Regions from separate parts of the Photobacterium kishitanii genome, predicted to be linked through region 2. Evidence: riboswitches for the same ligand, from Rfam matches in the RefSeq annotation. Region 2 holds a riboswitch; each other region holds the start of a gene.
The links. Region 2 has a riboswitch for lysine ahead of PPBDW_RS06690 (Na+/H+ antiporter NhaC family protein). Riboswitches for the same ligand answer to the same signal wherever they lie in the genome.
Positions count from the first base shown of each region.

Region 1: another riboswitch for lysine. It lies ahead of PPBDW_RS10885 (Na+/H+ antiporter NhaC family protein); the one in region 2 lies ahead of PPBDW_RS06690 (Na+/H+ antiporter NhaC family protein).
Region 3: another riboswitch for lysine. It lies ahead of lysC (lysine-sensitive aspartokinase 3); the one in region 2 lies ahead of PPBDW_RS06690 (Na+/H+ antiporter NhaC family protein).

Region 1 covers NZ_LN794352.1:2,317,692-2,328,737, reverse strand. The annotation lists gene fadD (long-chain-fatty-acid--CoA ligase FadD) at 1-1,273, shown strand, start outside; gene rnd (ribonuclease D) at 1,428-2,552, shown strand; gene minE (cell division topological specificity factor MinE) at 2,611-2,874, opposite strand; gene minD (septum site-determining protein MinD) at 2,881-3,693, opposite strand; gene minC (septum site-determining protein MinC) at 3,719-4,420, opposite strand; gene PPBDW_RS10900 (YcgL domain-containing protein) at 4,643-4,915, shown strand; gene PPBDW_RS10895 (lytic murein transglycosylase) at 4,931-5,902, shown strand; gene PPBDW_RS10890 (H-NS family histone-like protein) at 6,119-6,514, opposite strand; lysine riboswitch at 6,893-7,074, shown strand; gene PPBDW_RS10885 (Na+/H+ antiporter NhaC family protein) at 7,183-8,769, shown strand; gene PPBDW_RS10880 (thymidine kinase) at 8,945-9,523, shown strand; gene hisIE (bifunctional phosphoribosyl-AMP cyclohydrolase/phosphoribosyl-ATP diphosphatase HisIE) at 9,594-10,214, opposite strand; gene hisF (imidazole glycerol phosphate synthase subunit HisF) at 10,211-10,984, opposite strand; gene hisA (1-(5-phosphoribosyl)-5-[(5-phosphoribosylamino)methylideneamino]imidazole-4-carboxamide isomerase) at 10,994-11,046, opposite strand, start outside.
Region 2 covers NZ_LN794352.1:1,396,056-1,407,101, reverse strand. The annotation lists gene PPBDW_RS06710 (c-type cytochrome) at 206-568, shown strand; gene ccoN (cytochrome-c oxidase, cbb3-type subunit I) at 656-2,074, shown strand; gene ccoO (cytochrome-c oxidase, cbb3-type subunit II) at 2,067-2,675, shown strand; gene ccoP (cytochrome-c oxidase, cbb3-type subunit III) at 2,672-4,858, shown strand; lysine riboswitch at 5,011-5,185, shown strand; gene PPBDW_RS06690 (Na+/H+ antiporter NhaC family protein) at 5,269-6,852, shown strand; gene PPBDW_RS06685 (VOC family protein) at 6,953-7,393, shown strand; gene PPBDW_RS06680 (Qnr family pentapeptide repeat protein) at 7,480-8,130, opposite strand; gene PPBDW_RS06675 (cystatin domain-containing protein) at 8,454-8,846, opposite strand; gene PPBDW_RS06670 (5-carboxymethyl-2-hydroxymuconate Delta-isomerase) at 8,939-9,280, opposite strand; gene PPBDW_RS06665 (tRNA-binding protein) at 9,646-9,978, opposite strand; gene PPBDW_RS06660 (substrate-binding domain-containing protein) at 10,178-11,046, shown strand, end outside.
Region 3 covers NZ_LN794352.1:344,851-355,896, forward strand. The annotation lists gene PPBDW_RS01880 (cation:proton antiporter) at 1-595, opposite strand, end outside; gene metH (methionine synthase) at 777-4,445, shown strand; gene lysC (lysine-sensitive aspartokinase 3) at 4,513-5,886, opposite strand; lysine riboswitch at 5,994-6,176, opposite strand; gene PPBDW_RS01895 (pyridoxal-phosphate-dependent aminotransferase family protein) at 6,381-7,499, shown strand; gene PPBDW_RS01900 (PglL family O-oligosaccharyltransferase) at 7,553-9,298, opposite strand; gene uvrA (excinuclease ABC subunit UvrA) at 9,373-11,046, opposite strand, start outside.

The DNA.
Region 1 (11,046 bases), 920 kb from region 2:
AAATACCAGTGTTAAACACGTTATTTTAACTAGCCTTGGCGACCAATTATCACGCCCGAAGGGAACTTTAGTTAACTTTGTGGTGAAGTATATTAAGAAAATGGTGCCGTCATATCACTTGCCTCACGCAACATCGCTGCGTATTGCTTTACGCAAAGGGCGAAGAATGCAATATGTTAAGCCATTTATTACTGGTGATGACATGGCATTCTTACAATATACCGGTGGTACAACAGGCATAGCCAAGGGAGCGATTCTAACTCACTATAATATGGTGTCTAACGTCATGCAGGCAAAAGGGGCTTATGGTCCAGCATTGACTGAAGGGCGTGAGTTAATCGTTACTGCACTGCCGCTATATCATGTGTTTGCACTAACTGTTAACTGTTTATTGTTAATGGAAAGAGGGGGGCAAAATTTATTGATCACTAATCCTCGTGATATTCCGACCTTTATTAAAGAATTACAGCGTTATCCTTTTTCAGCCATTACAGGCGTTAATACCTTATTTAATGCATTAGTTAATAATGAAGATTTTCACGAATTAGATTTTAGTCATTTACACTTCTCTGTCGGTGGCGGCATGTCAGTTCAACGAGCTGTTGCTGAAAAGTGGCAAAAAATCACCGGTAACTATTTACTGGAAGGTTATGGTTTAACTGAGTGTTCTCCTTTGGTTGCTGCTTATCCTTATAATTTAAATTATTATAATGGATCTATTGGCTTACCTGTTCCTTCAACAGATATTCGTATGATTGACGATGACGGTAATGTTTTAGGATTGGATCAAGTCGGTGAGTTGCAAGTCCGTGGCCCTCAGGTGATGAAAGGCTATTGGCAGCGTCCTGAAGCAACTAAAGAAGTCTTAACTGATGATGGTTGGCTATCAACGGGTGATATCGTTAAATTTGATGATGATGGTTTCTTACATATTGTTGATCGTAAGAAAGACATGATTTTAGTGTCAGGTTTTAATGTATACCCGAATGAAATTGAAGGTGTAGTTGCACTGCACGATAAAGTGCTTGAAGTCGCTGCTATCGGTCAAGCTCATGAAGTGTCAGGTGAAGTGGTTAAGCTTTGTGTGGTGAAACGAGATCAAAGTTTGACGCGAGATGAGATTATTGCCCATTGCCGTCAGCATTTAACCGGTTATAAAATCCCTAAAATTGTTGAATTTGTGGACGCCTTACCTAAGACGAATGTGGGTAAAATTCTTCGTCGAGTATTACGTGAAGAGTCAGATCAAAAATCCCAGCAAGCCACAAAATAATATTTTTACTGACATAAAATGACGTTAATTTGATAAAATAGTAGTAACGGATTGTACTAGTACGTATCTAATGCCGGCTTTGATGCCGGCATTTTACTATAAAATATTTAATAGGCTCTACAACGGGGTCGTTCTGTAATCAAAAAGGTCCATTGTGAATTTCGAGATTGTTACAACAACCGAACAACTTCGCCAGCGGTGTGAGTCAGCATGTCAGCATGCTGCTGTTATGCTTGATACTGAATTTGTACGTACGCGAACGCTTTATCCTCGTTTAGGTCTGATTCAAATGTTTGATGGTGAATATCTATCACTTATTGATCCGCTTGAAGTGCAAGATATGACGCCGCTATGGGACTTACTACGCAATCAAGCGGTAATTAAAGTCCTTCACGCTTGCGGTGAAGATCTTGAGGTGTTCCAGCATCATGCTGGTTGTTTGCCGACACCTATGCTTGATACCCAAATTATGGCGGCTTTTCTTGGCCACGGTATTTCAACGGGTTTTGGCGCGTTAGTTAAAGAATATGTTGGTGTTGAACTTGATAAAGGTGAAGCACGTACTAATTGGCTGGCTCGACCGCTTACCGACAAGCAACTTGATTATGCTGCTGCTGATGTGCATTACCTTAAACCATTATATGAAACGTTATTAGAGAAAGTTGAAGCAGCTGGTTATATGGAAGCGCTACACCAAGAATGTAATGCGATTATGCTGCGTCGAACTAAAGTACTTGATCCGAATAAAGCGTATCTTGATATTAAAAATGCATGGCAGTTAAATACAAAACAACTAGCGGTGTTACAGCAAGCTGCTGCTTGGCGAGTACGTGAAGCAAGAAAGCGTGATATTGCACTTAATTTTATTGTTAAAGAATTACATTTGTGGAAACTTGCACGATTAGAAATAAAGTCACGTTCAACGCTTGAAAAAGAAGGTTTTGAACCGATGGAGATTCAGCGACATGGTAACCGTTTATTGAAAATGGTACATGACTGCGATGCGATTAATTGTGCAGATTACCCACCAAAAATTGAGCGGTTGGTTGATTTTGCTGGCTATAAACAGATGGTGAAGCGTTTAAAAGACGTGGTAGCAGATGTTGAGTTAGCAACAGGGTTAGCGCCTGAATTTTTAGCCTCTAAAAAGCAGATTCATCAATTGTTATCGTGGGCTTGGAAGCATCAGCGTGCTGATGAAAAACGTCCAGAAATGCTTAAAAATTGGCGTCAAGGCTTATTTGAAACACGAGTATTATCTATACTTGATGAAAAATAAACGTGGCAATATATAAGATAATAAAAAGCCCCGCTAAGTATCACTTAGCGGGGCTTTTTTATTTTTCTTCGTCAGGTAATGTGACGTTGAGTTCTAGTACCGATAATTCATCACCGTTATGGTCTAGATTTACTGAAACATGTTCAGGGTTAATTTGAACATATTTACTAATAACTGCTAAAATATCGCGCTTTAATTGTGGTAAGTAGGCTGGAGATGCTTGCCCAGCACTACGTCTTTCAGCAACAATAATTTGTAGCCGTTCTTTTGCTACATTTGCAGTTTTCGCTCTGCGTGGGCGAAAAAACTCGAGCAGTGCCATGGTCAATTAGCCTCCAAATAGACGTTTTAGGAAGCCTTTCTTTTCTTCTTCTAAGAAACGGAAAGGACGTTCTTCACCAAGTAAACGTGCAACTGTGTCTTCATAGGCTAGTCCTGCATCAGAACCTTTATCAAAGATAACAGGTTCACCTTTGTTGGATGCATTCAATACTGCTTGGCTTTCAGGAATAACACCTAGTAGTGGAATGTGAAGGATCTCTTCAACATCTTGTACACTTAGCATTTCCCCCTGATTAACGCGAGTAGGATTGTAACGTGTAAGTAAAAGGTGCTGTTTAACAGGCTCGCGGCCTTTTTCTGCACGACGAGACTTCGAATCTAGAATACCTAGAATACGATCTGAGTCACGAACTGAAGATACTTCAGGGTTCGTAGTTACAATCGCTTCATCTGCAAAATACAGTGCCATTAGGGCACCCGTTTCAATACCAGCAGGTGAGTCACAGATAATAAAATCAAAACCCATTTTTGCTAGTTCTTTAAATACTTTCTCAACACCATTGCGAGATAATGCATCTTTATCGCGAGTTTGTGATGCTGGAAGCACAAATAAATTATCAACACGCTTATCTTTAATTAGCGCCTGACTTAGATTTGCTTCGCCATTAATAACATTAACAAAGTCATAAACGACACGGCGTTCACAACCCATAATGAGATCGAGGTTACGCAGGCCGATATCAAAATCGATGACTGCAGTTTTTTTACCGCTCAGTGCTAGACCAGATGCAATAGCAGCACTTGATGTTGTTTTACCAACGCCGCCTTTACCTGAGGTAACAACGATAATTCGTGCCATTTACTCAATTCCTTCTTAAAACTTTTTATAAAGCTAGGTGTTCTATACTGAGATTACTGTCTTCAAGAGATATGACAACACCTTTGCCCCAAAACTCTTCCTGAATGTTATCACTCAGCCAGTAGTTTCCCGCAACAGAAATTAGTTCAGATTGTAAGTTTTGACAGAAAATTGTCGCACTTTGCTCACCGCTTGCACCCGCAATTGCGCGACCACGTAGCGTGCCATAAATATGGATACAACCATCAGAAAGAATTTCTGCACCAGCACTGACATTACTGAGAATAACGAGATCACGATTACGAGCATAAATTTGTTGTCCGGAGCGAACCGGAGTACGAATAATTAACGTTGGTTCTTTATCGGTACTTGCTGGGGTATCTAATGTTTCAGCTAAAAATTCAGATGGCTCATCTTTAACAGGTCTTGCAGCATTCATAATAGCAAAACCAGCGGCTTTTGCCTGTGTTTGCTGTGTTTTATTTTTGCAACCACCGATACCGACAGGAATCATTCCTGCATCAATAATGCCAGCTTTTAGTTGTTCAAAGTTAATATCAGCATCAACTTGTGATATATCAATAACAACAGGGGCTGAAGCAAAAAAATTTGGTGCGAGTTCAACTTTGTCTTTTAGCTGATTAGTTACTTTACTAATGTCATTATCAACTAAATGAAGTGCAGAGAGCGTGAACGAGCTCCCTTTTAGTTCAGCTATCTTGGTCATAGGTATATTATGGCTAAGATTTTAAATTAACCATTTAGTTCATTATCACAAAGGTACTAGCATGGTATATTCACTAGCCGTTAGGGGCAAGCTATCCTTGCGTTGACGTTTGTTTTTCAGACAAACTTCTCACACTATTTACTTAAAACTGAGTCAATAGTGAATGATTGCTTGTAATAGTACTCTGAAATGTATGGCGCATAAATGAAATAGGCTAATTATATGTTGTGTTCGATCTACAAAAGTTTAAAAAAAGACAATACTTATTTATACATTAATAAAAAAGATGATTTTGCGGATGTACCTGCACAATTAATGTCGACATTTGGTAAACCTCAATTTGTGATGGTGATCAAACTTGAGGGAAGAACATTAGCGCTGGCTGATGTAGAGAAAGTCAAAGAAGCATTAGCGACTGTCGGTTTTTATTTACAAGTACCGCCACCAGTGACTAATTTATTGGATCAATATAAGGCAGATAAAGCTGCTAAATAATAAAATAAGGCTATTATGCATAAGCGTTTGATATCGATTTTTGTTGCCATAGGAATGGGATTGTCCTCTTCTGCATTTGCCAGTGAAGAAGGATTCGATGCCTACGTAGATAAATTAAAAGTTGAAGCACGTGGTAATGGTATTTCAGAGCCAATAATTGATGCTGCATTTGACGGCATTAAATATACAGCCCGTGCAGTCAAAGCAGATAATAATCAGCCAGAGAAGAAACTGTCGCTAGAGCAATATATTACTCGCGCAGTTCCTGACTGGAAAGTAAAGCAGGCCAATCGTCTTTACCAACAAAATAAAGTGGCACTAGAACGGATTGGTAAACAATATGGTGTACAGCCACGGTTTATTGTCGCTTTATGGGGTATTGAAAGTAATTTTGGTAAAATCCAAGGTAATTATCATGTTGTTGAAGCCTTAGCGACATTGGCCTACGATGGCCGTCGTGAAGCATTATTTCGAAAGCAAGTAATGGCTGCATTAGAAATTTTGCAAGATGGTAATATTTCTATAGCTGATATGAAAGGTTCTTGGGCTGGGGCAATGGGTCAGTGTCAATTCATGCCAACGTCTTACCTTACGTATGCTGTTGATGGTAATGGTGACGGTAAAGCCGATATTTGGAATACTAAAGCCGATGTTTTTGCTTCTGCCGCTAATTATTTAAAACTATCTGGATGGGATAGTGAATATACTTGGGGACGTCCAGTTAAATTATCAAAGGTCTTAGCTGATAGCTACGAAGGTACTGAAACTGAAAAAGGAAAAACATTAGCTCAATGGCAACAATTAGGCGTGATGAGTAATAGTCGCGGAACATTGCCGAATGCTGATATTCAAGCATGGTTGATTCAGCCTGATGGTGGTGAAGGTAAGTCGTATCTGATATATGAAAATTATAGAACATTACTAAAGTGGAATCGTTCGCATTATTTTGCTTTAGCAGTAAGTGCATTAGCTGATCGTATTCAATAAATTAATTACCATTATACTTAATATACGAGTTTAAGTAATAACTAAAAAGTCAGGCGTTAATGTCTGGCTTTTTTGTTGGCGTTATATTAATGGGCTAAATAAGAATGTTGTTTTATTCTTATTCGGGATATTTGTACGTGAAATAGTAATCATATAATTATTTGCAGATATAAAAAAAGCCTAAATAGTTTAGGCTTTTTATTTATTCTTTATATATTAGATCTCGAATTCTTCAAGAGCTTGACCATCATCTAGTGCTTTCTTTAGAGCGCTAGGTGTACGGCCTTGGCCTGTCCATGTTTTTTCATCGCCATTCTCATCGATGAATTTATATTTAGCCGGACGACTTGCACGCTTTGCTTTTGGTGCTTTAGCTAAACTTGCTAGTAATTCTTCAGGGTCAATACCGTCAGCTAAAAGCATTTCACGATATTGAGCTAGCTTTTCATTACGTTCATTTTCTTTTGCTTGTTCTTCAGCTTCAGCTTCAGAACGTTCAGTAACAACTGTTGTTAGTTTATCCAACGCTTCTTCAAGTTGTTCTAGTGTATATTCACGAGAAAGTGCGCGTAGGCTACGAAGATTTAAAAGCGCTTTCATTGCATCAGACATTTTATATTTCCTGTTATTTTTAATTAACTATAAATAATAATAGCAGCGTTAAAACATATTTTGCAATAGTAATACTTTTATACATTCAGTGTAAAACATTTTAATCACTTCTTTAATTTAAAAAGTATTTATATTTAGTATATGAGACTATTTATAAAATGTATCTTCATTAATAGTATAAATACAAGCGGAATAGTTTTAGTTATTGTTACAGCGTTTTATATGTTAAATGATAATAAAATTTAAAATGTTATGCTACTTCATTATTATTGGATGGTTATGGTTACATTTGGTCTATTTATGATTTTTGTTGTTAATTTTTTAGATTTCCGATGTTGCAATATTTCGCTATTTACGTAGAATGATTTATTCCTTAACGATAAGGGTAGAGGTGCATTGTTTATCAGTAACTAATACGAGGGTGATACCGATGACTATTAGCGAAAGGAGCCGATGCCGAAGTGAGATATAGCTATCAAATATTCTTACTGGGGTTGCATTGAAGAAGTGCAACACTGCCATAGTAGATAAACACATAACTATGGAGTGCTACTGTGGAGGCTGGAAAGGCTAACCTTCTTTCCTTATACTCAAATTAATATGCCATTGCGCCTATATCAAGCAGTAGATCTTCTAACCAAAATTGGTTGTCTTAGAGATCATAAACTTTGATAGATTTTTCCCATTCCTTAACATCCATTATTCCGCCGTTAGTTGCACTTGGCTTGGCGATTTTAACCCGTAGAGTGTTATTGTCTTTAGGTACTGGTGTTGTACTTGGAGCATTATTTCTTAACGATTTTTCTTTCGCAAATACAGGATCTTACCTTGCCACATCAATCAAAGGGCTGTTTATTTCTGATGGTGGTATTAATACTTGGAATATGAGTATCGTACTATTTTTAATATTGCTGGGAATGACGACAGCCTTATTGACACTTTCAGGTGGTACGCGTGCTTTTGCTGAGTGGGCACAAACTAAAATTAAGACCAAACGTGGGGCAAAACTTCTCGCTGCTTTTTTAGGCGTATTCATTTTTGTCGACGACTATTTTAATAGCCTTGCTGTTGGTTCTATCGCTCGCCCTGTTACTGATCGCTTTCAGGTATCACGTTCGAAATTAGCCTATATTCTTGATTCTACTGCCGCACCTATGTGTGTATTAATGCCGGCATCAAGTTGGGGGGCATATATTATTACCTTGATTGGCGGCATATTAGTCACTCATGGCGTTACGGAATATACGCCATTGAGTGCTTTTATGACGTTAGCACCAATGAACTTCTATGCTATTTTTGCGTTAGCAATGGTCTTTGTCGTGTCGTGGTTCCAATGGGATATTGGGCCGATGAGAAAGCATGAACTTGCTGCGAGTCATGGTCGCGGTACAGATGTTGGTGGTGACGTTGACGAGCAAGCTAAAGATTTAACCGAAGAACTCGATATAAAAGAAAGTCAGAATGGTCGCGTTGGCGATTTAGTATGGCCAATTGTTATTCTTATTATAGCGACGTTCTTTTTTATGGTGTTTACCGGCTATCAGGTACTAGCAGCAGAAGGTAAGCCGTTTGCACTATTAGGCGCCTTTGAAAATACCAATGTCGGTCAAGCATTATGCTTAGGTGGAGCCTTTGGTTTAGTTGCGGCAATCATACCGGTGTTTCGTCAGCGAATTCCAGTATCAGATATTGGTAACACATTATGGATTGGCGCAAAATCAATGTTTGGCGCGATATTAATTCTACTATTCGCATGGAGTATTGGTAGTGTTATTGGTGATATGAAAACGGGGCAATATTTATCGACCCTTGTGCAAGGAAATATTAATCCAGCATTATTGCCAATGATTTTATTTTTACTCTCAGGGATTATGGCTTTTTCTACCGGCACCTCATGGGGTACTTTCGGTATTATGTTACCAATAGCGGGTGATCTTGCTGGCGCGACGGAAATTAGTTTAATGCTCCCAATGCTGGCGAGTGTTTTAGCGGGTTCAGTTTTTGGTGATCACTGTTCTCCAATTTCGGATACTACAATATTGTCGTCTACTGGAGCACGCTGCCATCATATTGATCACGTAGCGACTCAACTACCTTATGCATTAGCTGTAGCTATTATTTCTGCGATTGGATTTTTAGCTTTAGGTCTTACTGACTCATTGGCGCTAGCATTTTTAGCGGCGACAACTGCGTTTACCTTGATGTGTTTTTTCTTAGCTTGGTTATCACGTCAACCTAAGAAAGTTAATGCATAAAGCTAAATGTTATTAAAATAACCCAATGGGTTTAAATTGAACCAGTTGATGATGTCAGCTGGTTTTTTTTATAACAACAATAACAGTTGTTGATATAGATACTTTTCATTGGCGATGATTTTATGTAGCATCGGCGCGATTTTTTAAACGTAATCAATATTACTAGGAAAGCCTAATGGCCCAGATGTATTTCTATTACTCAGCAATGAATGCTGGGAAATCGACCACATTATTACAATCGTCATTTAACTATCGTGAACGAGGCATGACGCCAATTATTTTCACTGCTGCAATTGATGATCGTTTTGGTAAAGGTAAAGTTAGCTCTCGAATTGGTTTGCAGGAAGATGCCGAATTATTTAATTCTACAGATGATCTTTATCAGAAATTAATTCAGCTTTCAGGCGCAGGTAAAATTGATTGTGTATTAATTGATGAAAGCCAGTTCCTAACTAAAGAGCAAGTTTATCAATTGACTGAAGTCGTCGATAAATTAGATATTCCTGTTTTATGTTATGGCTTACGGACAGATTTTCTTGGTGAGTTATTTGAAGGTAGTCGCTATTTATTATCATGGGCTGATAAATTAGTTGAGCTAAAAACAATTTGTCATTGTGGCCGTAAAGCGAATATGGTTATTCGTCAAGATGCTGCTGGTAATGCGATTGCTGGCGGTAACCAAGTTGAAATTGGTGGCAATGATCGTTATGTGTCAGTGTGTCGTGCCCATTATAAAGAAGCGTTGGGTCTGTAATACAGATTGACATAAATAAAAAGGAAGCCGAGCTTCCTTTTTTTATGAGTGATGATAATACTCGGTGTATTTATTGTTGATGACGTTGTTTGAGTTTATTAATAACATCTTCAAGTGCGAGGTCTTGATCTTGTAATAATACTAATAAGTGATATATAAGATCTGCTGATTCACAGACTAATTCCGCTTTATCACCTGAGGTTGCCGCAAGCGCAACTTCAACACCTTCTTCACCTACTTTCTGCGATATACGCTTGGTGCCACGGGCATAGAGACTGGCAGTATAAGAAGAGTCGGGATCTGCACCTTTACGATCAGCCAGTACTTGCTCAAGTTGATGAAGGAATACTAAACTAGGTTGAGCGTTAGTATTATTATCGTTATCAAAACAGCTGGTGGTGTTTAAATGACAGGTTGGGCCAACCGGATCGACTTGTATTAATAATGTGTCTTGATCACAATCGAGCTTAATACTTTTAAGCTGTAACACGTTGCCGGATGTTTCCCCTTTGGTCCACAATCGATTTTTAGTACGAGACCAAAAAGTTACTTGCTCTGTGGCTAGAGTTTTGGTGAGGGCTTCATCATTCATATAACCAAGCATTAAGACTTGACCACTGTTGTTATCTTGAATAATAGCAGGGATCAATCCGGCTACTTTTTCCCAATCAATAGTTGTTATTAAACTCATAGTCGAATTTCCACCTGTTGTTGTTTAAGATATTGCTTTAACTCACCAATATTAATAATTTGTTTGTGAAAGACGGACGCTGCCAGTGCACCATCAGCATTGGTAAATTGAAAGGCATCACGAAAGTGGAACATTTCACCTGCGCCACCAGAAGCAATTAGTGGCACCTGACACACATTACGTACCATATTCAATTGGTTTAAATCATAACCGTTACGAACGCCATCTTGGTTCATCATATTCAATACGATTTCGCCAGCACCACGTCGTTGTACTTCTTGTACCCAGTCACAGGTTTGCCATTGGGTTGCTTGAGTGCGGTGCTCATCCCCCGTAAATTGATAAACTTGGTATTGACCTGTTGCGGCATCAAAATAAGAGTCGATACCCACCACGATGCATTGCACGCCAAATTTATCGGCAAGTTCGGTAATCAACGCTGGATTTGCAAGAGCAGGGGAGTTAATGGATACTTTATCCGCACCAAATTGTAGAATTTGACTGGCGTCTGCTACTGATTTAATTCCGCCAGCGACACAAAATGGAATATCAATCACTTCAGCAACTCGTGATACCCAACTTTTATCAACCACTCGACCATCACTTGAGGCGGTAATATCATAAAACACCAGTTCGTCAGCGCCTTCTTCAGCGTAGCGTTTAGCCAGTGGAACAATATCGCCAATGATTTCATGGTTACGAAATTGAACCCCTTTCACCACTTGACCATCACGAACATCTAAACAAGGAATTATACGTTTAGCTAACATTGGCTCTCCTTAACTATTCCAGCAAGTGAACGCTTGTTCAGCGGTAAACTTGCCGTCCAATA
Region 2 (11,046 bases):
CTAGTCACAAAACCGTCTATGTTTAGTTTTTTTATTTAAAAACATTCAAATACAGTCTTTACATTCCTACTTTTAAGAATCAACAGCTGACTATTTAATCAACCTAATTTTACAAAAAATCATCATCTCTTCTATCTTTAAAGAGCGTTTTTTAACCACACCACACTTTTAATAACGACCATAACGATAAAAGTGAGTATTGCTAATGACAAAAAACTTACTCGTTAGATTAATATTTCTACTCTATACACTACTATTTTCGATAGCAGTAACTGCAACAGAATCAGTTACTGAAACACAATTTACTCAAGGAAAAGAAAAGTCTGTCGTGTGCATGACTTGCCACGGGGTTGATGGTATTTCTACTATCGATACCTACCCAAATCTACAAGGGCAAAAGCAAGCCTACTTTGTGGCAGCACTCAAAGCCTATAAGTTACGCCAACGAAATGACGGTTTAGCCATTCTCATGCACGCCCAAGCTGATGTACTCAGTGATAAAGACATGCATGATATCGCATTTTATTTTAACCAAGTGAAATCAGCACCGCCAAAAAGTGATGATTAATACCAACCCTATTGGTTGATAAAAATATGCACGTTTAATTTCGCGATATAGCTTTTTTGACGAATACGATAGTCACAGGTTTTTGGAATGGATATTCAATACAATTATAAAGTTATTAAATACTTCATGGTCACCAGTGTTATTTGGGGGCTAATTGCAATGACAATTGGAGTAATATTAGCGGGGCAACTTTATTGGCCAGCGCTTAATTTAAACTCGGAATATTTTCAATTTGGACGCTTACGACCATTACACACTAATGGTGTTATATTTGGCTTTGTGGTTAATATTTTAATGGGCACCTCACTTTATATCGTTCAACGAACCTGCAAAGTCCCCTTATTTAACCGCTGCTTATCTTGGTTTGTTTACTATGGATGGCAACTCGTCTTAATATTGGCAGTGATCACCCTTCCGCTTGGTTTTACGACATCAAAAGAATATGCAGAGCTTGAATGGCCGATTGATATTTTAATCGCTGTCGTTTGGGTACTGTATGCAATTTTATTTTTTGGCACTATCGCTAAAAGAACTGTCGCTCATATATTTGTCGCTAACTGGTTTTATGGCGCTTTTATTCTCGTTATTGCAATGATTTTTATTGTCAATAATCTTGAATTACCCGTTACTTTTTGGAAATCATACTCTATTTACTCTGGCGCAGAAGATGCGATAGTACAATGGTGGTGGGGACATAATGCTGTCGGCTTTCTCCTTACGGCGGGTATTATCGGCATGAACTACTATTTCATCCCTAAAATATCTGAACGCCCTATTTATTCTTACCGTTTATCTGTCATTCATTTTTGGGGGCTCGTCGGTTTTTATACTTGGGCGGGTACCCACCATCTAATTTATTCTTCTGTGCCAGACTGGTTACAAAATCTTGGGATCGTCATGTCACTAATTTTATGGCTACCATCATGGGGTGGCGCATTTAATAGCATCATGACTTTGCTCAATAATAAACCCAAACTTAAACATGATTACATTATGTGGTTCTTTTTCTCTGCCATTGTTTACTACGCTTTAGCGACGTTTGAAGGCCCATTACTGGCGATTCGATGGTTTAATATGATCGCCCACAACACAGACTGGATCATTGGTCATGTACATTCAGCTGCTCTAGGTTGGGTAGGCATGTCGGCCATTGCGGTATTTTATTACTTTATTCCACGACTGTGGGGCCACCAGCAATTATGGTCTAACCGCCTCGTTAAATGGCATTTTTGGTTGGCCCATATTGGTATTCTTATTTACGCGATTGCGCTATGGATTGCTGGTATTGGTCAAGGTTATATGTGGTTACAACAACAACCTAATGGCAGCTTAACCTATAGTTTTGTCGATGCAATGAACTTTTCTTCACCATGGATGCTGGCACGTTTCATTGGTGGGGTTAGTTTTGTGCTGGGTTTAGTATTAATGATATACAACCTTTACCGCACCCTTAGACAGCCTTTAACAACAACGTCCTCAACCGAGGAGGTCAATGATCATGCTTAATAAAGATTTCACGCAATCGGTGCTTATCTTAATTATTTCCACCGTCATTGTGGCCAGTTTTTCTTTTCTAGTTTGGGTACTGCCTGCTTTTTTTTATCAAGATAAATTAATTGCAGAATCAAGTGCCAAACCACTCACTGCACTCGAAGTTGAAGGGCGCGATATCTATATTAGTGAAGGCTGCCACACTTGCCATACCATGATGGTACGGCCTTTAGATGCCGAAGTGAAACGCTATGGTCGTTATAGCCGTGAAAGCGATGATATTTATGAATTTCCTAACTTATGGGGTTCTAAACGTACTGGCCCAGATCTTACGAACCTTGGCCGTAAATATTCCGATCAATGGCATGCAATTCACCTTAATAATCCTCGCCATGTCGTACCGACGTCAATTATGCCAGCTTATCCATGGTTATTTGAGCAAGTACTGGATGGCGAAGATGCAGAAGCCAAGCTCAAAGCATTACGTACACTTGGTGTGCCTTATAACGACCGCGAAATACAACAAGCGCGTTTGGCGGTTAAAGGCAGTACCAAAGCAGAAGCACTGATAGCCTACTTACAAAGTTTGGGACAAGATCAGGGAGTACAGCAATGAACACTTTCTGGAGCAACTGGGTTATTATATTAACCTTACTCTTTCTGATTTTTATGATCATCGTCGTGGCGTATTACTGGCGTAAAAACCATACAGCAGATAAAGAAAATACCGTTGATAGCTTTGATAATATTAAAGAAAATGATGCAGCTGTACCTAAGTTGTTATTGTTTTCTTATTTTATCGCTTTTGTGTTAGCCGCTGGATTTTTAGTGCTTTATCCCGGTTTAGGTAATTGGCAAGGATTAATGGATTGGAAATCAACCAGTGAAGCTACTCAACCTCACCCTACCAATTTACAAAAACAAATCACACAAGCAAAACTCAATGGCAGTTCATACCAACAGCTCAGCCAAGATGCCACAATAGTAAATGCTGGTAACGCACTGTTCCAAACACACTGCGCAGCCTGTCATTTAAGTGAAGCTGAAGGCCAAACACACTTCCCTAACCTTTCTGATAATGTGTGGCTTTATGGCGGTACAGATAAAGACATTCATCACTCAATAACGAAAGGCCGAAATGGTGTCATGGCAGGCTGGAAAACTATTTTATCCGCAGAAGACATTAATCATGTCGCAACCTATATTGCCTCTTTACAGGCTGATCGTATTATTTCTGCACCAGCCTTTGCCTTACAACAAGGTAAAACCGTATTTAATAAAAACTGCACCAGTTGTCACGGAAGTAATGCCCAGGGCAATCAATTACTCGGCGCCCCCAATTTAGCGGATAACATTTGGCTCCATGATGGCAGTATTGAAGGTATTATTCATACCATTAACAACGGCTTAAATAACGTTATGCCGGCTTTTGAAAATCAACTGTCAGAGGTAGAAATCCAAGCGCTTGGTGCTTATATTCGTCATCAACACACTCTTCGCGCGAATGAACTTGCGAATTTAAATAAAGAGTTAATCACTAAAGGTCAATATTTAGCTTATGCTGGTGATTGCGTTGCTTGTCATACTGGCGAAGGCGGTGAATTATTTGGCGGTGGGCTGGGGTTTGTCACGCCTTTTGGTACTATGTATTCAACCAATATATCATCACATCCCGATTTTGGAATTGGTGATTATACCTACTCTGAGTTTTATGATGCACTGCATAAAGGTAAAGGTAAACATGGTTACCTCTACCCTGCGATGCCTTATTCTTCTTATCAATATGTAACAGATGACGACACCAAAGCATTATGGGCATATATGCAATCCCTCAATTACGTTAATACTCGTAATCGTAATAATCAAATGATGTTTCCCAGTAATATTCGATTAGGTTTGCTAGGTTGGAACATCGCCTTTCTTAACACTGATCCATTAGAATACCCAGCCAACAGCACTGAATCTTGGCGTCGAGGTAAATACCTCACTATGGGGTTAGGCCATTGTTCTGAATGTCATACTCCAAGAAATATAGCGCAAGCCTTAATTAGTGATAAGTTATTTCAAGGTAATTTAATTGATGGCTGGATGGCACCAGACATTACCGCCACAGAACTTTATCAAGATCGTTGGAGCATTACTTCACTCACTGATTTTCTAAAAACAGGCCATTCAGAAAAAGGCACTGCATTTGGTGGCATGGCTGAAGTAGTGAAAAACAGCACCCGTTACTTAACCCGTGATGATGTCAGTGCGATTGCTGAATATCTCATTACTGGTGATAAATACAACGTACTTGATAAATCCGTTGGTCAAATCACACCGCCTGGTTTTGGCGACTTAATTCCAGCACAAGTCAATGTTCAAGATCCTAATTTAGAAGGTTCAGCTACAGATCCACTCAAAAAGGAACAACAACTTTACGGGTTATATATTCAAACTTGCGGCGCTTGCCACGGCGCTGACGGCAAAGGTCGTGAGGGCATTGCCCCCACGCTGCTAAATAATGGCATTATTATGCATAAAGACCCTTATGATACGATTGCAGTAACCATTCGAGGCCTTGTACCTAATTACTTAGAGCAAGAAATTGACTTTATGCCGATGAGCAGTTTTAACACCGTTCTAAATGATGCAGATTTGGCACAATTAATTACATTTGTACGTCAAAAATTAGGTGGTAGAGACATTCCAATCACAACAACCCAAGTCACCAAAATTCGCACCGATCTTATCAAGGCTGGATTTGCTGGAAATATTCATAACCTTACTCAACCAATGAATAATAATCCTGAATAACGAAACAATATGCAACGATAACGAAATAACATTCAGCTAACTGATTGAAACCACGATCAGTTAGCCGACTTGATGAAATTTAAACCTATTACACATTTATGCGTTTTTTTTTATTGCTTGTGAAAAATATATCGGTATAGTCAAGCCTTAATCCTTTGAGTAGAGGCGCGCTGCCTAAGAGTATTCGGTTGGAGGGAGATCCCCAATGAAAGCCGAGGAAAGGAGTCAGCGCCGAAGTGATTATTGAGTCATCAATGATCGCTGGTTCTGTATTTAAGAAGTGCAGAACTGCCATAGTTATTTTGTCTATGGAGCGCTACCCTAAGGGATAAGAAGTATTATTTCTCAAGAAATCTGTTTCTCTATCCTTTCGGTAGATCTCCACCTTATTATAGGTGTTTAAGAGATCCATGAATTTAATCCAATATTCTGATTCACTATTATCAGTGGTACCTGCACTACTGGCAGTTATTCTTGCAATTACTACCCGCCGCGTATTGTTATCTTTAGGCGTGGGCATAATTGCAGGATCAATCCTTCTAAATAATTACAACCCACTCGCTGCACTACAATATCTTTTACATCAAATTCTTGGCTTAGTTTGGGCTGATGGTGCTGTCAATACCAGTAACGTTAACATGTTGTTATTTATGTTATTACTGGGCGGATTGATTAGCTTAATGACCGCAACAGGGGCAACTAAAGCCTTCGCTGAATGGGGTGTTCGTCGCTGTAAAGATCGTCGCAGTGCGAATATCTTAACGGGTATGATGGTATTTGCTTTTTTCATTGATGACTTTTTTCATAGCTTATCTGTTGGGCCCATTTGTCGTCCTGTGACTGATCGCTTTCAAATTTCACGTGCGAAATTGGCTTATCTGCTTGATTCAACTGCAGCGCCTGTATGTGTAATTACCCCTATCTCATCATGGGGCGCATATATCATCGCTATTCTAGGTGGGATTTTAGTCACTAATGATATTACCGAAACTAGTCCTATATCATTGTTCGTACAAATGATTCCAATGAACCTGTATGCTGTATTTACCTTATTAATGGTACTTGTAGTTATCACATTCCAGCTTGATATTGGCCCAATGCGCAAGCATGAAGAACGTGCTCGTGAAGGTCAACTTTGGGATGAGTCTAAAGGTCACCCTAAAGGGCTAGAAATCACCACCGAAGGTGAAGGTAATGGCACCATGGTTGATATGGTCTTACCTATTCTAACTCTAACAGTTACTAGCGTTATGTTTATGATCATAAGTGGTGCTGATGTATTAGCAGCTAAAGGTCAGGCATTTACTCTAATTGGATCGCTAGAACATACAGATGTTGGCTCATCATTAGTTTACGCTGCATTATGTAGTCTTGCGGTATCAATTGTATTGGCACTACGCTTAAAATTACCATTAAAAACATGGTTAACGGCTGCGCCTCAAGGCGTTCAAGCGATGATGCCTGCAATTATCATTCTGTTATTTGCATGGACAATTGGTACTGTTGTTAGTGATATGGAAACTGGACAATACTTAGCATCATTAACTAAGAATGGTTTACCCGTTGAGTTACTACCAGCACTAGTGTTCTTACTATCGTGTGGAATGTCTTTTGCAACCGGTACTAGCTGGGGCACATTTGGTATCATGCTACCACTAGCTGGTGATATGGCTATTGCGAGTGATGTTAACCTACTCATGCCTATGCTATCTGCAGTCTTAGCAGGCTCGGTATTTGGTGACCACAGTTCACCTATCTCAAGCACCAGTATTTTGTCAGCAACAGGTGCTGGTAGTCATCATATGGATCACGTAATGACGCAGTTACCTTATGCATTAATTGTCGCTTTTGGTGCTTTCCTTGGCTACCTTGCAATGGGGATTACTGGTTCAACGATTATGGGTATCGCTGTAAGTTCAGTATGGTTTATTGGCAGCTGTGTTTACCATGTACGTCGAGATAAGAAACAACAACTAGTAACGGCGACCAATTAAAAAGAACCGTTATTAGCTAAAATCCCCGTTCGTTTTTGCACTTATTTGATTTATTCTATAGTGCTAAACATCGGGGATTTTTTTGATCTGGAGATAAGCAATGGAATATTTGCACACTATGGTACGAGTCAGCGATTTAGACGCCTCACTGGACTTTTACTGCAACAAATTAGGACTAGTCGAAACTCAGCGTAAAGAAAGCGAGCGTGGACGTTTTACGCTGGTATTTTTAGCTGCACCAGCGCAAGTAGAAGCTGCAACTCAAACACAATCACCCTTATTAGAGTTAACTTATAATTGGGATCCAGAGGCCTATAGCGGCGGTCGTAATTTTGGCCACCTTGCCTTTCGTGTTGATGATATTTATCAGTTATGTCAACGGTTACAAGACCATGGCGTTATTATCAACCGTCCACCACGTGATGGTCATATGGCTTTTGTTCGTTCACCTGATGGCATCTCAATTGAGCTACTTCAAAAAGGTGAGCCATTATCCCCTGCTGAACCATGGATTTCATTACCAAATAGCGGCGAATGGTAAGCTTTAATTCATTGTGCGCCACAGGTCAATTTACTGTTCCTGTGGCAAACTGCACAACTTAGCCTAACTTATTTTAAAACAAGCAACTATAAAACAACGATCCCTAAATTACTCAACAGTTGCTCTTGCTGCCAGTCACTAATTTGAGCCCCTTCTAAAGAGACACGTCGCACATCAACGTTTTCTAAATCAACATGGCATAAATTAGTTTCTTTAAATATTGCCTGTTGCCATTGTTCACTTGAAAATTCACCACGACTTAAATCAGAACCTTTAAATGATACTCCGATTAAGTTTGCCCCACGCCAACGGTTTTCAAATAGCTCACACTTCTCTAACATCAGGCTTTCTAAATTGGCATAACTTAAATCACAGCCCGAAATAAATGCTGAACAAAAGAAAGTGCTTTGAGTAATATAATTAGCAAAAGAAGCATAATGAAAATCAGCCCCTTTAAGGTTACATTGACGTAATTCTATGCCAAAACATTGTGCATTTCTAAAATTTGCCATTGCGAGATTACAACCTTTAAAACTGGCATCTTTTAATTTTGCATAGGCAAAACTACAGCCTTCAGTTTCCCCTGCTTCAATAAAGCTACAATCAATAAAACAAGCATCAGTTAAATTGGTACGCGAAAAATCACAGCGGTAAAACTGACACTGTTCAAAGGTTGCTTCGCTTAAATCTTGATGAGAAAAAACCTCACCATCAAACTGTTTTTTTGCAACATGCATCAATAATTACTCTCTTCAAATTTAACCCTAATGGTTCTATCTTAATAAAAAAAAACCATTCATGACCAGTAGAAAAGACTATAAAATTATTATTTTTTCGCGCTCACCCAAACAGTCTTATATGGGCAATATAAGGCTATTCTTTGCCGTTATTTTTCAATATGAATACCGCCGCCTTGTTTTTCATCTTATGTTTAATTTTCGCAATATAAGCGCGCCTAAAATCGACATAAAAAAAAGCCGCTATTATTGATAGATTCTCAATAACAGCGGCTGTTTTTTTATTCAAACAAGCGATCAAATAACAACCACTCAGTTATGCGTTAGTTTTTTACATCACAGTTTGAAACTGCGTTATTGGCCTTATCAACATGCTCAACAGTATAAACATTTTTTAAACTGCGGAAGACTTTTGCGGTATATACGTCATTATTTTCAAGTGAAAATGTCACGTTATAATTCATACCAGCGACAACTTGTTGAGTAACATGTAAGACATTTTTTAATTGATGATCACCAGCGATATCTTTTACCGCGGCTTGTGCCGCAGCTGTTACCTCAGGTGTAATTTCTCCCTGCTGCCAACCACCAGGAATTGCTTGAGTATAATCACACCCCGTTTGCATATTTGCCTCTTTAGTCGTTTTAATATCTTGCGCACTACACGCCACTAACGCTAATGAGCCCAAAGCAACAACCAGAAGTTTCTTATTCATAACTTTTCCTAATTTATACAAGACCTATTTATAACAACATAAAAACAGTGTTCATTGCAAATAAAATTGAATAGCCAATGAAATATGCAAATTTATACAACGTATTTTCGATAAGATTGCTGGTTGATATCTTCGATTTCAACACTGATTGCAATATCAGAATTAAACATCGCAGCAACATGGTGCAATAATACTTCTGATAACAAATCTTTTTGCTCTTCAGTACGACCCGGCAAAATTCTTATCGTAATATGAATAAATGGTTTTTCAGTTGCACCCGTACGATAAAGCTCATAAGGAATAAGGCGAGTTTTAATATCTTCTTCTTCAAAAATACCTGAACTAAAAATAGAAAAATGTGTAGTTGTCATTAACTCGGTAAGATCTATTTGGGTTTCTAAATCCTTCGCATACTCGACGATACAATGCGGCATGTTGTTGCTCCTAACTAAAGTACAAGCTAATATTTTTGACGTTACCACACAATAAATGTCATAACTGCTTAACATCGCTAATATTAGTTCACCAAATTAAGTTTTAATGGCCAATATATTAATCTGTGATCAACACCCTATTTTGATGGTAAATATTTGATACAAGACAATATATTCCCCCAACGGATACCTGCACCTTCAGTGTCATTCCTGACACGAGCCTTTCCTGTCATTCCCGACAGCGAGGAAAGAGCAAGATAGAGAATCTACTGTCCACGCGTTGCAGAGTCATTGTTTGTGTGAATATTAAAAAGCAGGGTAATACATCCACCACTACCCTGCTTTCATTATGTAACCATTACCAATTAAACAATTTTAACGCCCGTCGTCATTAAACGCTCTGGGGTCAATAATACACTCTCGCTTTCATCATCAGTTTCAGCACATAACAACATGCACTCTGATGTTTCACCGCGCATCTTAGCTTTGGCTAAATTACACAGCACCACAACTTGCTTACCTAATAATTGCTCTTCAGTGTAATAAGGTACTAAGCTGGTTACGGTTTGTAGTGTCGTATCACCCACTTCAATTTGAACAATATAAAGTTTATCGGCATTTTCATGGCGGACGACATCAATGATCTTTCCGACACGAATATCTAATTTGGCAAAATCTGCGTATGAAATGGTATCCATGGGTTCTCCTTGAGGCTTAACTATTAATTAAGCGAACAAATAATCGCGTACAGTCACTCACGCACTGTTAACGTTTACACTACCAATTAAATATTGATTTACAAAGAATATCATTCCGAATTAGTTAGCTATATCACACTGTTAAATTGCGTTATTTACACAACCGTAGTTTAATAGCTTCAACAGTAAAGAGGTGATCATGGCAACAATCAAAGATGTGGCGAAACTCGCCGAAGTATCGGTAGCAACCGTATCAAGAGTGATAAACAAATCTCCTAAAGCAAGCCAAGCCGCTATTACGGCAGTGACGCAAGCAATGCAAGCGCTTGGTTATCGTCCTAATGCCAATGCTCGTGCATTAGTGAGCCAATCAACTAACACTATTGGTGTGTTAGTTGGTGACGTATCGGATCCTTTCTTTGGCGCAATGATCAAATCGATCGACAATATTGCTCGTCAACATAGTAAGCATCTATTAATTGGTAATGGTTATCATAACGCTGATACTGAACGCGAAGTGATCGAACTCTTAATCAATAACCGTTGCGATACGTTAATTATTCATAGCAAAAGTTTATCTAATGCCGAATTGATTGCTTTTGCGAAAGAAGTACCGGGAATGGTACTTATTAACCGTTTCATTACTGAAATAGCTGATCGTTGTATTGCCCTTGATAACCACCGTGGATCGTATTTAGCCACTGAGCTATTAATTAAACACGGCCACCAGCATATTGGTTATATTTGCTCAAATCATGATATTGAAGATACCACTCAGCGTAAGCAGGGTTATTTAGATGCATTACAAGCACACCAATTAACTGCACCACAAAGTTATATTGAATATGGCACGCCAGATGAAGATGGTGGAGAGATAGCGATGACAAACTTACTCGCTAAAAATCTTCCAATAACTGCAATTGCAGCTTACAACGATTATATGGCGGCTGGCTGTTTATCTGTAGTTGAAGGTAACGGTTTAACGATTCCCAATCAAATGTCATTAATTGGCTTTGATGATGGCTTAATTGCTAAATATCTGCATCCTAAGCTCACGACAGTTCGCTA
Region 3 (11,046 bases), 1.1 Mb from region 2:
TGACAACGGTTGGGCTTTGATCACCAAAGGCAATGGTAAATAGAGTGACAAAAATAACTAAACCAAAGCCATCATTAAATAGTGACTCACCTTCGATTTGGGTTGAGATTCGGCGCGGCGCATTCATCTTTTTAACAATAGCAAGTACTGCAATTGGATCTGTCGGTGAGATCAGTGAGCCAAAAAGTAAGCAGTAAATAAGATCAAGTTGGATCCCAAGTAGCTGACAAATACCCCATAAGCTAAAACCAATAAAAAAGGTTGAAAACAGGGTTGAGCCTAATGCTAGAGTAGTGATTTCCCATTTTTGCTCTTTGAGGTGAGGTAATTTTATACCAAGCCCACCTGCAAAGAGCAAAAATCCTAAAATCCCTTTTAACAAAAAGTTTTCAAAGTTGATTTTTCCCATTTGGGTTGAGGCAATATCTTCGAGATGAAACCAACCATTATGACCTGCAAAAATAATCAGTAACGATAAGATGAGTGAGCCAGCCGTAATGGCAATGGTCGTTTGCATCTTACCTATCTTACTGTTTATAAAAGCTATAAGCATTGCTGCTGCAGCTAGGAAGCAGAGGGTGTTGTAAACCGACATACCAAACCTCTAGATTAAATTATTGATTAGACTTAATTATTTGTGATAGTAAAACCATCAGTTAGTAATGGCTACCGTTAATTAACTTATTTTGCCATTCTACCTGTTTAGACGTCTAGATTCCTATTTGAATTGTGATAGGATGTTATCAGGCTGTAATGGATTATAAGGATATAATGTAGTGTTAAAAAGCAAGGATGTACTGCATAAGCGACTCGAACAGCAAATTTTGATCATTGATGGCGGCATGGGCACGATGATCCAAGGCTATAAACTTGATGAGCAAGATTATCGAGGTCAACGCTTTAGTGATTGGCATGCAGATCTTAAAGGTAATAACGATCTATTAGTTTTAACCCAGCCACAATTAATTAAAGATATTCATCTTGAGTACTTAGAAGCTGGCGCTGATATTTTAGAAACCAATACCTTTAACGCGACTACCATTGCAATGGCTGACTATGATATGGAAAGCCTCAGTGCCGAAATTAATTTTGCAGCCGCAACGCTTGCCCGTGAAGCAGCAGATGAATGGACTGCACAAACACCAGATAAGCCGCGTTTTGTGGCTGGGGTATTAGGCCCGACTAACCGCACCTGTTCTATCTCCCCTGATGTTAATGATCCTGGGTTCCGTAATGTCACCTTTGATCAATTAGTGATCGCTTATAGCGAGTCAACGCATGCGTTAATTAAAGGTGGGGTCGATATTATTTTGATCGAGACCATTTTTGATACCCTTAATGCTAAAGCCTGTGCTTTTGCGGTAACAGGTGTATTTGAAGAGCTGGGTTATGAGCTCCCGGTGATGATTTCAGGAACGATCACTGATGCCTCCGGCCGCACTCTTTCAGGCCAAACTACCGAAGCTTTTTATAATTCATTACGCCATGTAAAGCCGATATCTTTTGGCTTAAATTGTGCACTTGGACCGGATGAACTACGCCAGTATGTGGCTGAGTTATCTCGGATTTCTGAGTGTGCGGTTTCGGCGCACCCGAATGCTGGTTTACCTAATGCGTTTGGTGAGTATGATCTTGAAGCCGAGGAAATGGCTGAACATATTAAAGAGTGGGCTCAGCAAGGCTTTTTAAATTTGGTCGGTGGATGTTGTGGTACTACCCCTGAACATATTCGACAAATGTATCAAGCCACCAAGAATATTAAACCTCGCCTGTTACCTGAAATTAAAATTGCGTGTCGATTATCGGGATTAGAACCGCTGATTATTGAGGCTGATAGCTTATTTGTTAATGTTGGTGAGCGTACCAATGTCACCGGTTCAGCACGTTTTAAACGTTTAATTAAAGACGAGCTGTATGATGAGGCGTTAGAGGTTGCTCGTCAGCAAGTTGAAGCCGGTGCACAAATTATTGATATCAACATGGATGAAGGCATGTTGGATGCTAAAGCGGCAATGGTGCGTTTTCTTAATTTGTGTGCAACGGAGCCTGAGATCGCGAAAGTACCGATCATGGTTGATTCTTCAAAATGGGAAATTATTGAAGCTGGACTTAAATGTGTTCAGGGTAAGCCAATTGTTAACTCAATTTCACTCAAAGAAGGCAAAGAGAATTTTATTGCTCAAGCTAAGCTGTTACGTCGTTATGGCGCTGCTGTGATTGTGATGGCATTTGATGAAGTTGGTCAGGCTGATACACGTGAGCGTAAAATTGAAATTTGTACCAATGCGTATCATATTTTGGTCGATGAAGTAGGTTTTCCCGCAGAAGATATTATTTTCGATCCTAATATTTTTGCTGTCGCGACCGGTATCGAAGAACATAATAATTATGCGGTCGATTTTATTGAAGCCGTTGCTGATATTAAACGTACCTTACCTCATGCGATGGTTTCTGGCGGGGTATCTAATGTATCGTTTTCATTTCGAGGTAATAACCCTGTTCGAGAAGCGATCCATGCGGTGTTTTTATATTACTGTTTTAAAAATGGCATGGATATGGGGATCGTTAATGCGGGCCAGTTAGCGATTTATGATGATCTATCTGATGAATTACGCAATGCGGTTGAAGATGTGGTGCTTAATCGGCGTGATGACAGTACTGATCGACTGCTCGATATTGCTGCCAACTATCGTGATAGTGGTGCCGTTGAAGAAGATCGTAGTCAGCAAGAATGGCGTAGTTGGTCAGTTGAAAAACGGTTAGAGCATGCCCTGGTCAAAGGTATTACTGAGTTTATTATTGAAGATACTGAACAAGCTCGTGTCAATGCCACTAAGCCGTTAGATGTTATTGAAGGGCCTTTAATGGCTGGTATGAATGTGGTGGGTGATCTGTTTGGTGAAGGTAAGATGTTTTTACCACAAGTGGTTAAATCAGCGCGAGTCATGAAGCAGGCTGTTGCCCATTTAGAGCCGTATATTAATGCTGAAAAACAAGTCGGATACACCAACGGTAAGATTCTATTAGCCACCGTAAAAGGTGATGTGCACGATATTGGTAAAAATATTGTCGGGGTCGTGCTTCAATGTAATAACTATGAAATCATTGATTTAGGTGTAATGGTCTCATGCGATCAAATTTTGCAGGTCGCGCAAGAACAGAATGTCGATATTATTGGTTTGAGTGGTTTGATTACACCGTCATTGGATGAAATGGTGCATGTAGCGAAAGAAATGCAGCGGCGCGGATTTGATATTCCGTTATTAATTGGCGGTGCCACTACTTCAAAAGCGCATACCGCAGTCAAGATTGAACAAAATTATCAACAGCCAGTGGTATATGTATCTAATGCATCGCGTGCTGTCGGTGTATGTTCAGCGCTGTTATCCGAACAACAAAAACCAGCATTTGTAGAGCGATTAACCGCTGAATATGATGTTGTACGTGAACAACATGCGCGTAAAAAACCACGAACAGCACCGATCACACTCGACCAAGCACGAGCAAACGCCGTTGCACTTGATTGGGTTAACTACACGCCGCCAGCACCGAAACAAGCTGGGGTACATACTTTTACTGATTTTCCTATTGCTGAGTTACGTAAATATATCGATTGGACGCCCTTTTTTATGACTTGGTCATTAAGTGGTAAATATCCAACTATTTTACGGCATGAGGTGGTAGGGGTTGAAGCGACTAAGTTATTTGAAGACGCCAATAAAATTCTTGATGATATTGAACGGACAGGAATGATTAAAGCCAATGGCGTCTGTGGGTTATTCCCTGCAAATAATATTGGCGATGATGTTGAGGTTTACACTGATGAAACCCGTACTGAAGTGTTAACAGTATTGCATGGATTACGCCAACAAACCAAGAAGCCGAAAGGGCCAAATTATTGTTTGTCAGATTATATTGCCCCTAAAGAAAGTGGCAAAGCCGACTGGATTGGTGCTTTTGCTGTAACGGGTGGTATTGGTGAGTATGAAATAGCTGCTCAGTTTAAAGCGCAAGGTGACGATTATAACGCGATCATGATTCAAGCGGTGGCAGATCGATTAGCAGAAGCGTTTGCTGAATGTATGCATCAAATCGTGCGAAAGCAGATTTGGGGTTATGCTGCGGATGAAGATCTAGCAAATGATGATTTGATCCGTGAAAAATATCAAGGTATTCGTCCAGCTCCTGGCTATGCCGCTTGTCCTGAGCACACAGAAAAAGGTGCTATTTGGCAGTTATTGGATGCTGAAGCTAACACTGGCATGGTGCTAACCGAGAGTTATGCTATGTGGCCGGGGGCGGCGGTATCGGGTTGGTATTTTTCGCATCCTGATGCACGCTATTTTGCGGTGGCGCAGATCCAACATGATCAGTTAGCCAGTTATGCCGATCGTAAGGGGTGGAATATGATCGAGGCTGAGAAGTGGCTCGGGCCTAATTTATAATGATATTCTTCGGCTAAAAATAAATAAGGCGCAAAGTTTGCGCCTTTTTTATTTCTGGTAGTGGCTATTATTCTAAGAGTTGTTGATGGAGCGTGCTCACCACCGATTTTGCATCAGCCTCATCAACCAAGAAGCATAAATTGTGCGGGCTAGCGCCATAACAAATTAGCCGTAAATTATAAGCATCGAGTGCGCCAAAAATATGTTTAGCTGAGCCTTTACTATTGCTCATACGATTACCAATTAATGCGACTAGCGATAATCCTTGTTCGATGTCAACACGACATAATTGATTGAGCTGTTCTACTGCAGCGAGTGGTAGTGTTGGTGCTCCGCCGCCAGTGTCGGTTTGATCAAGTGTTAATGATACGCTGACTTCTGAGGTAGTAATTAAATCGACGGATATTTTATGCTCAGCCAGAATGCGGAAGACTTCTGCTAGAAAGCCATAAGCATGAAACATATTAAGGCTAGTTAGGGTCACCATGGTTTGATTACCACGCAGTGCCAATGCTCTAAATAACGGCGCTTGGTCAACTGTTTTTCGAATCCAAGTCCCGCCTTGCTGGGGAGCTTTTGATGAGCCGACAAATACTGGGATCTGTTGCCGTACCGCTGGTACCAGTGTCGATGGATGGAGTATTTTAGCGCCAAAGTTTGCCATTTCAGAAGCTTCACTAAAACTGATTTCTTTAATCGGCTTAGCGGCGGTGGTAATACGTGGATCAGTGGTGTACATCCCTGGTACATCGGTCCAGATTTCTAAGGTAGTAGCATCCGTCGCTTCTGCAATTAATGCCGCGCTGTAATCACTGCCACCTCGACCAAGCGTGGTGGTATTGCCTTGGCTATCACTACCAATAAAACCTTGTGAGACCACTACATGGGTAGCTAAGAGTGGTATTAAATGTTGCTGAGCTAATTGACGAATAATCTCTGGTTGTGGAATCGCTTTGCCAAATTGAGCGTCAGTTCGCATCACAGTACGAATATCAAATCTAATCGCGGCAGCATTCATTTCAACTAAAATTTGGTTAAACAGATGGGTCGATAATAATTCGCCGTGGCTGACCAGTTGATCGGTTAGTTGTGGTGACGGTTTAGTTGCGGCTTGGGTTGCGGCAGAAGCAATGTCATCGAGTAATGCATAAATAGCATCGCTAACAGTATTTGGGTGTTGCAGTTGATCAAGGATCTGTTGATGAATATTGGTTAATTGCTGTAAATGCTGCTGGCGTGAAGTGATATCACTAATACCATTGGCTAATGCAACTAATAAGTTAGTTACTCCCGAACAGGCACTAATTAATACTATTTTAGTGTGTGGGTTAGTGATAACGATGTCAGCACTGCGACACATTGCTGCGTAATCGGCAACACTAGTACCGCCAAATTTAGCGACAATTAACTGGTTTATAGCTGCTGCTGGAGTAATGCTCATTACGGTGTTCTCCCTTTATCGTAAATGCTGCAAGGTAGGTTATTTACTTCGGAAGAATTCCCGACGTCCATTGTCGAGGAGGTAATAGGCAGTAACGCTGGTAGCGGCTACCCAGAAGCTCCCCATCATAGTCAACCTGACTTAGATGACAGCCTGAAAGATTCAACTTTCATAGCCGATATAACGTGCCCCAAACGCGTTATATCTCGGCGTTACTCCCCCCTCTCAATATGGTTTAAGGATTGGGACCTACAATATTGATACCTGGGTAACGCACCTCTTCTGTAGTGAATAAACACTGTTATCATTGAATAGGAAATTCGCCTTGGTTGTCAATTGTTAAATGATAATTTCTCGATAGTTAACAAAAAGTATGTGTAGCGAACAGGGTTTGGGGGTATTACTTGCGGCTTTGGTATTGCTCTAATATTCTGTAATAACCACTAACGTGCACACCTTATTGATAATAATCATGATTTAATGGAGTTGAATCTATGCCTATCACCAGTTTTATGCCTCCCCAAAGAACCCTTATGGGGCCAGGTCCTTCTGATATTTATCCGCAGGTTTTGCAAGCGTTGAGCCGACCGACAATTGGTCATCTTGATCCGTTATTTATTAAAATGATGGATGAGATCAAGCAGTTGTTGCAATACGCTTTTCAAACAAACAATGCGTTTACGATTGCAGTGTCTGCTCCAGGTAGTGCGGGTATGGAAGCGTGTTTTGTTAACTTAGTTGAGGTAGGTGATAAGGTATTAGTTTGCCGTAATGGCGTGTTTGGCGATCGAATGCGTGAAAATGTAGAACGCTGCGGTGGCATCGCGGTTATGGTTGATAATGCATGGGGTGAACCTGTATCACCCGTTTTGGTTGAACAAGCATTACAGGCCGATCCTGAGATTAAAATTGTTGCATTTGTACATGCTGAAACCTCAACTGGGGCATTATCTGATGCGAAAGTATTGGCTGAAATTGCGCGTCGTTATGACTGCCTAACCATTGTTGATGCAGTGACCTCATTAGGTGGGGTGCCATTGCTGGTGGATGAGTGGCAACTGGATGCTGTCTATTCTGGCAGTCAAAAATGTTTATCGTGTGTACCAGGGCTATCACCGTTAACGTTTTCTGAAAAAGCATTAGCTAAAATTCAGCAGCGCCAAACACCAGTGCAAAGTTGGTTTTTGGATCAAAGTTTAGTACTTGGCTATTGGAGTGGCGAAGGTAAACGCAGCTATCATCATACCGCGCCTGTGAATAGTTTATATGCGTTACATGAAGCGTTAGTACTATTGCGAAATGAGGGGCTCGAGCAAGCTTGGCAGCGACATCAACGTGTTCATTTAGAATTAAAAACAGGACTTGAAGCTTTAGGAATTAAATTTGTAGTCGCAGAAGCCTATCGACTACCACAGCTTAATGCGGTTTATATTCCTGATGGCGTTGTTGATGCAGTAGTAAGATCAACTTTATTAGAACGTTATAACCTTGAGATTGGTGCAGGGTTGGGAACATTAGCAGGTAAAGCATGGCGGATTGGGTTAATGGGTTATGCTGCTCGTAGTGAAAATGTTGCTTTGTGTCTTAAAGCGCTTGAAAGTACGTTGAAATAACTCGATGGAGCCATCAATGGCAATCGTGATCGCCATTGATGGTTAAACAGTGATTATTTTGCTGACGAAGTTGCTGCTGTAGTGGTGCTAGGTAGGCTGATCCCCGGAAATAATTGTTGTGCTTCGGTAGCAACTTGCTCAGCTTGTGCTGTTTTACCTTGATTGTAATAGGCTAAGATTAAGTTCTGATATAACGCCGGTCGTGGCCATGTTTGGGCTTTTTGGTTAGCCCAGCGAACATAGTCAGCAACCAGTTGTGGCTTATCCGTCGCGATACCAAGTTGTAATTGGGTGAGATGTAAATCCCACTCAAAGCGGTGTTGCCATGCCCATGGATTATTTACTTTGACTAAATAATTGATATCAACGGGGCGGGTGGTTTCAAACTTAGTCAGTAACCAACCTGAATATAAAGTAGTGATCATAAAACTAGTGATCATTACGGGTAATGCGATCGCGCTGACTTTAAGTGCGAGTACATACTGAGTTTGATAGCGATGATACTTGGCGGTGAGATTATCAACCCAAAAGATCAAAATAATAAAGACGATCCAATGGGCGAGCGAATGATAAAACGGGTATTCAAGTTGAGTATGTAACACGATAGGAAAAAATAATCCGACTAACGCTAATTGAGTACCATTCGGGGCTTTTTTGATGCTAACCAGTACCGCTAATGCTGCCAGTATTAAACCCAGTAACGGGATGATGCCGCCTTCAGCTGCCCAATACAGTAATTCATTATGAGGATGATCTAAACTTGCTACACCGGCTGGATATTGTTGCGGATCCTGATGATGCCATAATGCAGTTTGAGTGATATATGCGGCTTCAAATTTACCATAGCCATAACCCGTTAGTGGCTTGGAGGTAAACATTTCATAAGCTTGCGGCATCATAATTGAGCGTTGGCTGTCTAATGTGATACGCGCTTGATGAGAAAAAGAACTGTCGGTTGTGCTGCTAACTTGCCACGCTAATGCGAGTCCTAACAGTAGCATTAATCCCCACATACGTTGTTGATACTTAGCCGCAAATCGATATAGATAAGGTAGCATCAGTAATGAGCCGATAGTTGCACCTAACCAGCCTGTGCGCGAATTAAGTACCACCAGTAACGGAATTGTTAGTACTGGTACTGCCAGCAAGATCATATGTTGCCAGACCCATTTACCACGATAACGCGGTAGGCGGGCTAATAAATAGGCGGCAATAACCAGTCCGGTGGCTAAGAAACTCGCCATTACGTTTGGTTGTTGGAAAATACCATAGGGACGGTTAGCGATAATGTCATAACCAAAACGATTATTAGCCGTAAGCCATAAAAATTGGTACCAGCCAAACACGGCTTCGATTAAGACAGCAATAGTGATAAACCATAATAATCGTTGCCGTTGACTATGGGTAAAAACAAATTGTTGTAAGCTGGTGAAAAATAAAAATCCTGCCCAGAGAGTTAGCAAGCGGTTTGAAGCTGCGAAGCCATCAGCATTGGGGTAAAACACCGGTAATGTCAGTAGCACGCAACAGCTAAATAAAAGCAGTGTCATACGAGAATAACGCCAGACTTTTTGACGACATATTTCTAATAGACCACAGCTAATAGCGACGCTAAATGGAATCCATGCTGCTGCATTAAATGACAGCTCAAGCCCTGAGCCGCCGGGGTTATGCTGAAAATAATGCATAGCAACGATAAATAATAAGCCCACACTGGCTAAGAAAAAACGTACTAAAGGTAAAGGCTTAGAAATCCGTTTCTGTTCTAATTTCGTACCTTGAAGTTGTAACACTGTCATGGTGAGTCCTGAGTGAAAAAGCAAACAGGCTGACTGATGTCAACCTGCTTGTAGGGCCTAATTACGTTTTACAATTAGATGTTAAGCAGTGGTTTAAGAAACCTTGCCGTATGCGATCCAGCAACCAGTGCCACTTGTTCAGGAGTACCTGTAGCGATAATTTCACCACCACCGTTTCCTCCCTCTGGGCCAAGGTCGATCACCCAATCCGCCGTTTTAACCACATCCAGATTATGTTCGATCACTACAATAGTATTGCCACGATCTCGTAGCTTATGTAATACAGTTAACAATTGCTGAATATCGTGAAAGTGTAAGCCAGTGGTTGGCTCATCTAAAATATATAAGGTTTTTCCTGTATCACGTTTAGATAATTCTTTCGCGAGTTTAACCCGTTGTGCTTCACCGCCGGACAAGGTTGTTGCTGCTTGGCCGAGACGAATATACGATAAGCCGACATCAATTAATGTTTTTAATTTTCGCGCAATTGCTGGAACCGGTTCAAAAAATTGATGCGCATCTTCAACCGTTAGTTGTAATACTTCATCAATGCTTTTTCCTTTGTAGCGTACTTCTAAGGTTTCACGGTTATAGCGCTTACCCTTACAGGCATCACACGGTACATAAACATCGGGTAAAAAGTGCATTTCTACTTTAATTACCCCATCACCTTGGCAAGCCTCACAACGACCACCACGGACATTAAAGCTAAACCGACCTGGTTTATAGCCTCGAGAACGAGATTCTTGAGTACCAGCAAATAATTCACGAATGGGAGTGAAAATACCCGTGTAGGTAGCAGGATTTGAACGTGGCGTACGACCAATTGGGCTTTGATCAATATCGATCACTTTATCAAAGTGTTCTAAATCTTGAATTTCTTTGTAAGGGGCTGGCGTACCGGTAGTCGCGCCATTAAGTCGCTGGTGGGCGATTCTAAAGAAGGTATCATTGATCAAGGTTGATTTACCTGATCCAGAAACACCAGTAATACAGGTCAGTAATCCGACTGGAATTTCGACATTAACATCTTTAAGGTTATTACCGCTGGCACCCAGTAATTTGACTGTTTTAGTGGCATCAAATGGTACTCGTTGTGCTGGAATAGCAATTGATTTTTTCCCGCTAAGATATTGACCAGTTAAAGATTTCTTTGATTTTAGGATGTCTTTAAGGCTACCTTCGGCAATAATTTCCCCGCCATGTACGCCAGCACCTGGGCCGATATCTATCACATAATCAGCGGCGCGAATCGCGTCTTCATCATGCTCAACCACAATCACGGTATTACCAAGATCACGGAGATGGATCAGCGTTTTGAGTAAGCGTTCATTATCCCGCTGATGGAGGCCAATGGATGGTTCATCAAGTACATACATCACCCCCATTAAACCTGCACCAATTTGGCTTGCCAAACGAATACGCTGAGCTTCACCGCCCGAAAGGGTGTCGGCACTGCGAGATAGGCTGAGATAATTGAGGCCAACATTGATTAAGAAACTTAAACGTTCATTAATTTCTTTTAAAATTTTGGCAGCGATCTGAGCCCGTTGACCTGTTAATGCCAACTCATCAAAGAAAGTAAATGCTTCATTGATACTCATATCACAGATATGGGGCAGGTTAGTTTCACCGATAAATACGTGACGTGCTTCTTGGCGTAAACGTGAACCGTGGCAGCTAGAACAAGGTTTGGTCGATACAAATTTAGCCAGTTCTTCACGGACAGAATTAGATTCTGTTTCGTG